3 regions of the Agrobacterium sp. fls2-241-TYG-188a genome follow, and region 3 is predicted to be linked to each of the others. Evidence: predicted binding sites of a transcription regulator. Region 3 holds the regulator's gene; each other region holds the start of a gene.

Region 1 (3,276 bases), 860 kb from region 3:
TCCGAGCTTCTTCAGCAGGAAAACGAAAGCGGTAATCTCGTTCTGAAGGCACGCGACCTTCTGCGGACGGCTTTGCCGCAATATGCCGGCCCGGTTGCCATTCAACTTGAAAAGAATCTTCCGGTTGCCTCGGGCATCGGCGGCGGATCTGCCGATGCTGCGGCTACTCTTCGCGCTCTTTGCCGTCACTGGGATTTAAAGCCGGATGCTGGGACGCTTCAACGGATTGCACTTTCGCTTGGAGCGGATGTGCCCATGTGTCTGGCCAGTCGACCTTTGATCGCCAGCGGCATTGGCGAAACCATCACCTTTCTTGCGGATATGCCGGTCATGGCGCTCGTTCTGGTCAACCCGCTGAAGGGCGTTTCGACACCGGACGTGTTCAGACGTCTTGTCAGCAAGCAAAATCCGTCACTGAAGCCGCGCGGCCACAGCAGCTGGATGGATTTCATCGCGCAAAATCGCAATGATCTTGAGCCCTCTGCCCGCGCCATTCTGGCGGAGATTACCGAGGTCTCCGATTTGCTGAGTGGCACCGGTGCGCAGCTTGTGCGCATGTCGGGCTCGGGTGCGACATGCTTTGGTATATACCCGGCGATGGATGATGCCACCGCGGCGGCGGCCCAGCTTCGCCACCAGCGCCCCGGCTGGTATGTTCAGGCAACGAAAACCATAGGCGGAATTTGACATGAGTGCAGAGAGACCCTTTATCCCGGTCGGCATTGCGGTCCTGACGGTGTCAGACACGAGAACGCTGGAAGATGACAAATCTGGCCAAACGCTTTGCGCCCGCATCTCCGAAGCCGGTCACATGCTCGTAGACCGCGCCATCGTACCCGACGACAAGGCCGCCATTCAGGAGCAGGTGCGCAACTGGACCCTCTCCGACGAAGTCGATGTGGTGATTACAACGGGTGGCACCGGCTTTACCGGCCGTGATGTGACGCCGGAGGCACTGGAACCGTTGTTTGACAAGCGGATGGATGGTTTCTCTGTGGTGTTCCACCGTATCTCGGAGGATAAGATCGGCACGTCGACAATCCAATCCCGCGCGACGGCTGGCCTTTGCAATCAGACCTTCGTCTTCGTGCTGCCCGGCTCTCCCGGCGCCTGCCGGGACGCCTGGGATGGCATCCTCAAGCCGCAGCTGGATTATCGCCACATGCCCTGCAATTTCGTGGAAATCATGCCCCGCCTTGATGAGCATCTGAAACGCGGAAAGTCCTGAGCGCTTACCGGGCAGCCCGCAGCACGCGTGCGGGAATAAGCTCGGCACTCAGCCGCCTGCTTTTCTGTGCTTTTGTGAAGTCGGACAGCGGCATACCGGGCCTTGCGGCGGACAGGGCATGCTGCTTTCCGAGCAGCAAGCCATATTCCAGCGGCGGCTGGCGTCGGCTAAGTCGCGAAAGGAAAGATGGCTTGTAGTGGCGGGACGGAGAAAACCGCGCCGCTTGCGTGTTCAGAGAGGTATATTCGAGAATATCCTCAATCCAACCGCTCTGGGGACGACTGCCCGGCTCCATGATCAGGATCCACTCACCGCGTGCAGATGCCACGATATCGCAAATGTCCCATTCCGTATGAAAGCGGCAACCCGCAGCTTCCGCCACCCGGGATGAGCCATCGCTGGACGCGTGATCGAGCACGATGACATCGCTGATGAGCCCCTCCACCGCTCCCGATACGAGCGTTGAAAGCGTGTGAGCGAGCTCAGGCTCCTGGTCACGGCATTCCATTATGACTGTCAGCATCTCGTCGTCAGCAAACCTATGAAATTTCTTCTATAAATTTCTATCGCAATGCAAAAGAAATAGCTATCACGCGTTTCCGCATTTTGTTCTTGTATTGTTCTCATCCTTCGTTTAAGAATCTGGTCATCCAACATGCTGGCAATTGCCGGTCAGGAGCATCCAGATGAGACAACATGTGCTTTCGGGGCAGGCTGCATTCCAGCCGGGTCATAGCCAGGATATTGCCAATGCTTTGGCTGATGCATCTGGTCTGCGGATCGAGATCGATCGCAGGCGCGGACGTGGCGCGGGCATCAACCCCGGCGGTCGTTTCGAAGCCCTGCAGCATGAACCTGTGGATGATGGCTGGCAGATCATCGAAGAATTGCCAGAATTTCGCACTGAAGTGCAGGTCGAAAAGCCGCGCAGCATCATTACGCGCAACGAGTCACCCGATATTCCGTTTGATCGGTCCATCAATCCCTATCGGGGTTGTGAGCATGGCTGCATCTATTGCTTTGCAAGACCGAGCCACAGCTATATGGGCCTGTCCGCGGGTCTGGACTTCGAAGCAAAGCTGTTTGCGAAGCCTGATGCCGCCAAGCTTCTGGAGAGAGAGCTCGCCAAGCCCGGCTACAAGGCCCGGGTCATCGCAATCGGCACGAACACCGACCCTTACCAGCCGATCGAGCGGGAGTGGCGCATCATGCGTCAGATTCTTGAAGTGCTGGCAAAGGCGGAACATCCGGTCGCGATCGTCACCAAGTCCGGGTTGATTACCCGCGACATCGATATTCTGGCGCCCATGGCCGCCAAGGGGCTGGTGAAGGTCGGCATTTCGGTCACGACGCTGGACCGCAAGCTGGCGCGCAGCATGGAACCTCGCGCATCAACACCCACCAAGCGGCTGGAAGCAATAAAGACGTTGACGGATGCGGGCATTCCAACGGCTGTCATGATGGCACCGGTCATTCCCGCCTTGAACGACCACGAGATCGAACGGGTTCTGGAGGCCGGAAAGGCCGCTGGCGCGACGGAAGCATCCTATGTCTTGCTGCGATTGCCGCTTGAAGTCAGCCCGCTGTTTCGCGAGTGGCTGTTGCGCAATTATCCTCACCGCTATCAGCACGTCATGTCGCTGGTTCGCTCGATGCGAGACGGCAAGGATTACGATGCCGAGTTTGGAAAACGGATGAAGGGCGCCGGGCCCTATGCGTGGCAGATCGGCCGCCGCTTCGAGATGACGACAAAGCGCCTTGGGCTGATCCGCCGTGGCATACAACTGCGCGACGATCTGTTCATTGCTCCTGGCGGTGCTGGCGTTCAGTTGTCCTTGCTTTAAACCAAGCCTCATCTCCTCTCGCTAGCCCGACAGGCTGACGAGTGGATGCACAGAATACCCATAGTGTCGTTGCCCTGCGCTATGGGTTTGCCCCCGGCATCTGCCGCCTCGCAAGGGTTCCGCTTTTCTCCGCTTGGAAAAGCCAGGAGGCCTATCAAGCCTCCCGCATCAGCCTTCCGCCCCCCTTTGGCTGCTGCATTTACC
Region 2 (3,276 bases), on a different contig from region 3:
CCATGTTGATGGAGCCGAAAACTGTGATCATGCGGGTTGTTCCGAAATAAGGATTAAGCGAGTTGGAATGAGCGCAGACTTTGCCGAGTGGATCACTCGTCGTCAACCACTCTCAGCTTCGCCACATTGGAGCGGCCCTCGGCCAGACGGCGCAGCTGCTCGGCCTCGATATGGGCGATCTCCTTCTGGGATGGCGAAAAATCAAGGCTCTCGATTTTCACGCCGCGTGCCAGAACCTTTTCCGAAGAGGTCAGCATCATATCCACGTCCTTCTGCGCCAGCCCGAAATGGGCTTGCAGCTTGCGGGTTCGCTCATCCAGACGGCGTACATCATCCATCAAAAGCGCGACTTCGCCCTGAATGAGATGCGCCTGCTCGCGCATTCTCTGGTCTTTGAGAACGGACTGAATGACCTGTACCGACAGCATCAGCAGGGAGGGGGACACGATGACGACGCGGGAGCGGTGCGCGCGCTGCACCAGCGGCTCGAAATGCTGGTGGATGTCGGCAAAGATGGATTCCGATGGCACGAAGATGAAGGCCGTATCCTGTGTCTCGCCGGAAATCAGATATTTTTCAGCCACATCGCGGATATGCACTTCCATGTCGCGACGGAACTGCTGTGTGGCCGCACGCTTGGCCTCGGGCGCATCGTCGGCCTTCAACGCATTCCATGCCTCGAGCGGAAATTTCGCGTCGATGACGAGCGGAGGCGCGTTGTTGGGCATCCTGATGGTGCAATCGGGCCGGAAGCCGTTGGAGAGCGTTGGCTGCAACTGATAGGATCCTGATGGCAGGGCATCGGCAATCAGGGCTTCCATGCGCGCCTGCCCGAACGCGCCCCGCGTCTGCTTGTTGGAGAGAATGGCCTGCAGCCCGATCACGTCCTTGGCGAGATCCTGAATATTGCCCTGCGCGGCATCGATGACCGCGAGCCTCTCCTGCAGCTTGCTGAGGTTCTCATGCGTGGAGCGCGTCTGTTCCGTCAGCGTTGAGCCGATCCGCTGCGACATGCCATCGAGCCGCTCGTTCAACGTCTGGCTCATTTCGTTCTGGCGCGCGCTCAAGGTTTCGGTCATCGCGGCGATACGACCGTGAAGCTCAGACTGCGTTCTCAAGAGTTCGGTAATCTCGTCGCGGGATTGATCGACCGGCGGCGGTTGGCGGCGCCAGGCGAAGATTGCGGCGACAAGACAGCCCGCCACGACGATGCCGAGCAAAGCACCGACCGATATCTGGAGGTTACCGAGACTGAAAGCTGTGGTACCAAATGCGGCAAGATCAATGTTCATGAGCAAATCTAACAGATTTCCGGTGATTCGTAAGATCAAACCAAGAACATTTATCGGGCCGAAATGAGTCCTGACCTGCCTGCAAAACAGAATCTCCGGGCCTCTATTTTTTGTTTCCTAGAAAGATGAGATGGGTTATGGGAAGCCATGACCATCAAACCGCTCATTATTCTGCCTGATCCTCTGTTGCGCGAGAAATCCAAGCCTGTCGAACAGGTGGATGCCGAGATCGTGCGTCTTGCCGACGATATGCTGGAAACAATGTATGATGCGCCCGGTATTGGCCTGGCTGCCATCCAGATCGGTGTTCCCCGCCGTATGCTTGTCATCGACATTTCCCGCGAAGACGAGGAAAGAAAGCCGGTTGTCTTCATCAATCCGGAAATCCTCAAAGTCTCCGATGATGTTTCGACATATGAAGAGGGCTGTCTTTCCATTCCCGACTACTATGCCGAGGTGGAACGACCTGCCGCACTGACCGTTGAATATATCGACCGGGACGGCAAGAAGCAGACAGTGGAAGCGGACGGCCTGCTGGCCACCTGCCTCCAGCATGAGATCGACCATCTCAATGGCGTCCTGTTCATCGATCATATTTCCCGGTTGAAGCGGGATATGGTCATCAAGAAATTCACCAAAGCGGCCCGCGCAAAAATCTAGGTCTCCGGCTGAAGGTTGGACGTGCGGCCGGCAGGGCAGGGGACGAACATGTCATTGCGCATCATTTTCATGGGCACACCGGAATTCTCCGTTCCCACCCTGCGCGCGCTTGTCGATGCGGGTCATGATATTGCCGCTGTCTATACGCAGCCACCAAGGCCCGGCGGACGTCGCGGACTGGATCTGCAGAAATCCCCCGTTCATCAGGCTGCCGAATTGCTCGGCCTTCCTGTTCTGACGCCCCCTAATTTCAAGGCTGAAGAGGACAGGGCGGAATTCAAGGCATTCAACGCGGATGTCGCGGTGGTTGTCGCCTATGGGCTGCTGCTGCCCGAAGCGATTTTGAGCGGAACGCGCCTTGGCTGTTACAACGGCCATGCATCACTCCTGCCGCGCTGGCGCGGCGCTGCTCCCATTCAACGCGCCATCATGGCAGGCGATACCGAAACCGGCATGATGGTGATGCAGATGGAAAAGGGGCTGGATACCGGCCCCGTTGCGCTGACCGCGCATGTCGCCATCGAGCCGAACATGACGGCTGGCGAATTGCATGACAGCCTGATGCTGGCAGGTGCGCGGCTGATGCGTGAAGCCATGCTGAAACTGGAAGATGGCGATCTGCCGCTGACACCCCAGGCGGAAGACGGCGTTCTCTACGCTGCCAAGATCGACAAGGCCGAAACGCGCATCCAGTTTTCCCGGTCAAGCCAGGATGTGCACAATCATATTCGTGGCCTCTCGCCCTTTCCGGGCGCTTGGTTCGAGATGGAGATTGGCGGCAAGCCGGAGCGGGTCAAAGTTCTGGCAACGGAGATAGCGAGCGGCATGGGTGAGGCCGGTTCCGTGCTGGATGATGCCCTCACCATCGCTTGCGCAAGCGGGGCGGTGCGGCTTCTGCGGCTGCAAAAGGCAGGCGGCAAGCCGATGCTGGCTGCAGATTTCCTGCGCGGCACGCCCGTCTCCGTCGGAACGAGGCTCGGCTGATGCCACGCTTTCGCATGACTGTCGAATATGATGGCTCGCCCTATTTCGGCTGGCAGAGGCAGAGCAATGGGCCATCGGTTCAGGGTGCGCTCGAAGCTGCCGTTTTGTCGCTGACGAAGGAAAGCGTCAGCTTTCGCGGTGCGGGCCGTACCGATTCCGGTGTCCATGCGAAAGGGCAGGTCACGCATGTCGATCTGTCGCGGGATTGGGAACCCTACAAGCTGCGCAATGCGCTGAATGCCCATCTTGCCATGGCGGGTGAGGCCATATCGGTTCTGGATGTCGACGCCGTCACGGAGGATTTCGACGCGCGTTTTTCCGCCTTGCGCCGTCACTATCT
Region 3 (3,276 bases):
TTCCCTGACAGACGAAGATCAGCCAATATCTCTCCGACTGCTTTCGCCTCTTCCTCATGATCGCCGTCGCGCCATGTCTCCAGAAGCGCCGCCTCTTGCCACTCCTGCATTGCAGGCAGTGAGAGAAGACGGTCCTTGTACTCCGTGGACTCCGCAGAAAGCACTGTTCCGTACGTCTGAAAGCGGAAAGCGACCGGGCAGAAAAATGCATCCACGGCCGTGAACGTGCTACCCGCCAGGAATGGGCCACCAAAGGACTTCAGACCCTGCTGCCAGAGAGCGTCGATACGCGCGATGTCCTTTTGCAGCGATGCGCTCATGGAAGCTGGGCGAATGCGAAGGCCGACACTCATGGGATGCTCGTTGCGCAGCGCCTGGAAACCCGAGTGCATTTCCGCAGCAGCTGATCGAGACCAGGCGCGAGCGGCAGCATTGTCTGCCCACCCACCGCTATGTCGTTCAGCCAGATATTCTGCAATGGCGAGCGAATCCCATACGGTGAGATCACCGTCAACAAGGCAGGGAACTTTGGCAGTGGGCGAAAACGCTGAGAAGTCCTTCGCTGAATTGCCGAAAGGAAATAGGCTTTCTTTGAAACCGATGTCCAGCGTCCGCATCAACACCCATGGACGCAACGACCAGGAGGAGTAATTCTTGTTGGCTATATAAAGATCGTACATATCGCTGCCCTCCGTTACGAACTCCCGTGCTAGCTGAGACGAGCCATTTGATACAGACCGTTTCGAAGATAGGCCTCTTCAAAATATTTGATGTGTCATGCAGGAGGGAGCGCGACGCTGGACAGCATGATTGCCTGCCAGTCGACTGCTAGAATGGCTAAACCGGTAAGAGCAATGCCCAGCTTCAGGCTCGCAAGGTGACGAACTTCCAAGCGCAACCTGAAACTAGTGAGCCAGCTACATATAAGGACGCAAAAACCGGCGCTTCTGGTGTCCAAGACCTGTTGATATCGGACAGGAGTTCGATGTCCGCGTATCTTTTCTCTAGACAGGCACTGCAAAGGGCAGCGGCCAAGGCGACCGCTACCTCCACGCATAAGAAAAGTCACCGGTCAGTGATAGCGGCGAATAAGGCCGACGAGCTTGCCCTGAATTTTGACGCGGTCCGGTCCAAAAATCCGGGTCTCATAGGCAGGGTTCGCAGCCTCAAGCGCGATCGACGCGCCCTTGCGACGAAAGCGCTTCAATGTGGCTTCTTCATCATCCACCAATGCAACAATGATATCTCCCGGATTTGCCGTGCTGACATCGCGGATAATGACCGTGTCGCCATCAAAAATCCCGGCTTCGATCATCGAATCGCCTTTGACTTCAAGCGCGTAATGTTCGCCCGCACCAATCATGTCGATTGGCACAACGACGTCATGCGTGTTGTTCTGAATGGCCGAAATGGGAACACCCGCGGCGATGCGGCCCATGACAGGGACGCTGACCGAGTTCGAATCATTCGACGCGACCGGCAGGGGTGCTGGCTCAGCCGGTTTGGTTTTGCCAAGGCTACCTTCGATGACGCTCGGCGAGAAGCCACGTTGAGGCTTGCTGGCAGGCGTGTAGGACTCAGGCAGCTTGATGACTTCAAGCGCACGCGCCCGATTCGGTAGCCGACGAATAAAGCCTCGCTCTTCGAGCGCGGTGATCAGGCGGTGGATTCCTGATTTCGATGCCAGATCAAGTGCGTCCTTCATCTCATCGAAGGAAGGCGGCACGCCAGACTCTTTCATTCTCTCATGAATGAACAGTAGCAATTCCTGCTGTTTGCGCGTGAGCATGGAGTAACACCCTTAGAGATTCGAGGCGAAGATTCGCGAAACAAATACAGAACGAACACTATATGTTCCATATGTGTTCTGCAATCCCTTAAAAATCAGTGTGCTTGTGACAATTTACATCCATTATCTTGCCCGGCCATAAAACATGCGGCTTGCAACAGTGGAATGCCCATGCCGACGAAGCGGAAGGACCCCTCATGGCGCGTGAAATCGATCATATCGTAATGCCCGTTGCAGACCTCGGCCAAGCACGGGCGCGTCTCTTGGCGCTGGGCTTTACGGTTGCTGCAGATGCAAGGCACCCCTTCGGCACCAAAAATGCCTGTGTCTTTCTCAAAGAGGGGCAGTATCTCGAACCCCTGGCAATCGGAGACGCCGCGCAATATTCCAGGGCTTGCGCAGAAGGCAACGCCTTTGTTCGACGCGATGAAGTCTTTCGAAAGCGATACGGGCAGCAGGGGTTTTCCGCAGTCGCCGGAAAAACGCACGACGCAGATGCTGATCATCATAGCTTCGTTGAGGCTGGACTTTCCGGCGGCGACGCATTTTCGTTCAGTCGACCGGTAACATTGCCGGACGGAAGCCGATCTGAAGCGAGCTTTCGCCTGGCTTTTGCGGCGGAAAAGGATGACGGAAATCTGTTCCTTTTCACCTGTGAGCGTGTCAACGCTTTTTCCGCAAAACGGTCCTACCTCACAGCTCACAAAAATGGAGCGACTGGCCTGCGCGAAATAACCCTGCGCTCAGACCGACCGGACGCCTTTGCGCCATTGGTGGACGCAGCTTTTGGTGTGTCGGCAGCAGCCGACTCAACGGGAAACCTCAGCTTTCTTACGCCCGGCGCGGTCATCCGCATCGCGCATGCGCAGACGGTTGCAGAAGAGTTTGATGGGGCCGAGCAGGAGAGCATCACTGGCCTTTTCGGTGCCGCAGTCGTCTTTTCCGTCGCTGATCTCGCCGTGACAGAGTCGTTTCTTGCTGCTAATGGCGTGGAATACACGCGCAAAGGCTCTCGACTGCTGGTTCAGCGAGCGCCCGGTCAAGGCGCGATATTTGCCTTCGAGGAGTGAAGATGAGCGTCCAGAACAATCTTAATGTGGTCGTCGGTGAAGGTGCCGGTCAGGTTACGTTCAGCAACACGAAGCGATTCTCGCTCATTGCCGGGCCATGCCAGATGGAAAGCCGCGACCATGCCTTCATGATTGCGGAAACGATGGCGGAGCTGTGCGGACGGCTCGGCATCGGGTTGGTGTACAAATCATCTTTCGACAAGGCAAACCGCACATCACTTTCCGGCCAGCGCGGCATCGGCATCGACAAGGCGCTCGAAGTTTTTGCAGAACTCAAGGCACAGTTCGGTTTCCCGGTGCTGACGGATATTCACACCGAAGAGCAATGCGGCATCGTGTCACCGGTTGTCGACATCCTGCAAATCCCGGCATTTCTCAGCCGCCAGACGGATCTTCTCGTTGCGGCAGCAAAGACTG

What was found. Region 3 encodes LexA, which represses DNA repair genes until DNA is damaged. Its sites were predicted from a motif close to TGTTCNNNNTGTGTTCNG; they were not measured.
Region 1: a site for LexA is predicted at 1,836-1,853, ahead of QRN85_RS08305 (PA0069 family radical SAM protein). Genes of this name have one in related genera too.
Region 2: a site for LexA is predicted at 1,324-1,341, ahead of QRN85_RS22405 (DNA recombination protein RmuC). Genes of this name have one in related genera too.

What each region holds. Positions count from the first base shown of each region.
Region 1 is NZ_JARVRD010000002.1:322,083-325,358, reverse strand. It holds gene QRN85_RS08320 (4-(cytidine 5'-diphospho)-2-C-methyl-D-erythritol kinase) at 1-687, shown strand, start outside; gene moaB (molybdenum cofactor biosynthesis protein B) at 689-1,228, shown strand; gene QRN85_RS08310 (glycosyltransferase family protein) at 1,233-1,751, opposite strand; gene QRN85_RS08305 (PA0069 family radical SAM protein) at 1,915-3,072, shown strand.
Region 2 is NZ_JARVRD010000009.1:126,692-129,967, forward strand. It holds gene QRN85_RS22400 (ribokinase) at 1-31, opposite strand, end outside; gene QRN85_RS22405 (DNA recombination protein RmuC) at 93-1,292, opposite strand; gene def (peptide deformylase) at 1,440-1,952, shown strand; gene fmt (methionyl-tRNA formyltransferase) at 2,001-2,936, shown strand; gene truA (tRNA pseudouridine(38-40) synthase TruA) at 2,936-3,276, shown strand, end outside.
Region 3 is NZ_JARVRD010000002.1:1,182,232-1,185,507, forward strand. It holds gene QRN85_RS12455 (glutathione S-transferase family protein) at 1-680, opposite strand, end outside; gene lexA (transcriptional repressor LexA) at 1,073-1,789, opposite strand; gene QRN85_RS12465 (VOC family protein) at 1,987-2,859, shown strand; gene kdsA (3-deoxy-8-phosphooctulonate synthase) at 2,862-3,276, shown strand, end outside.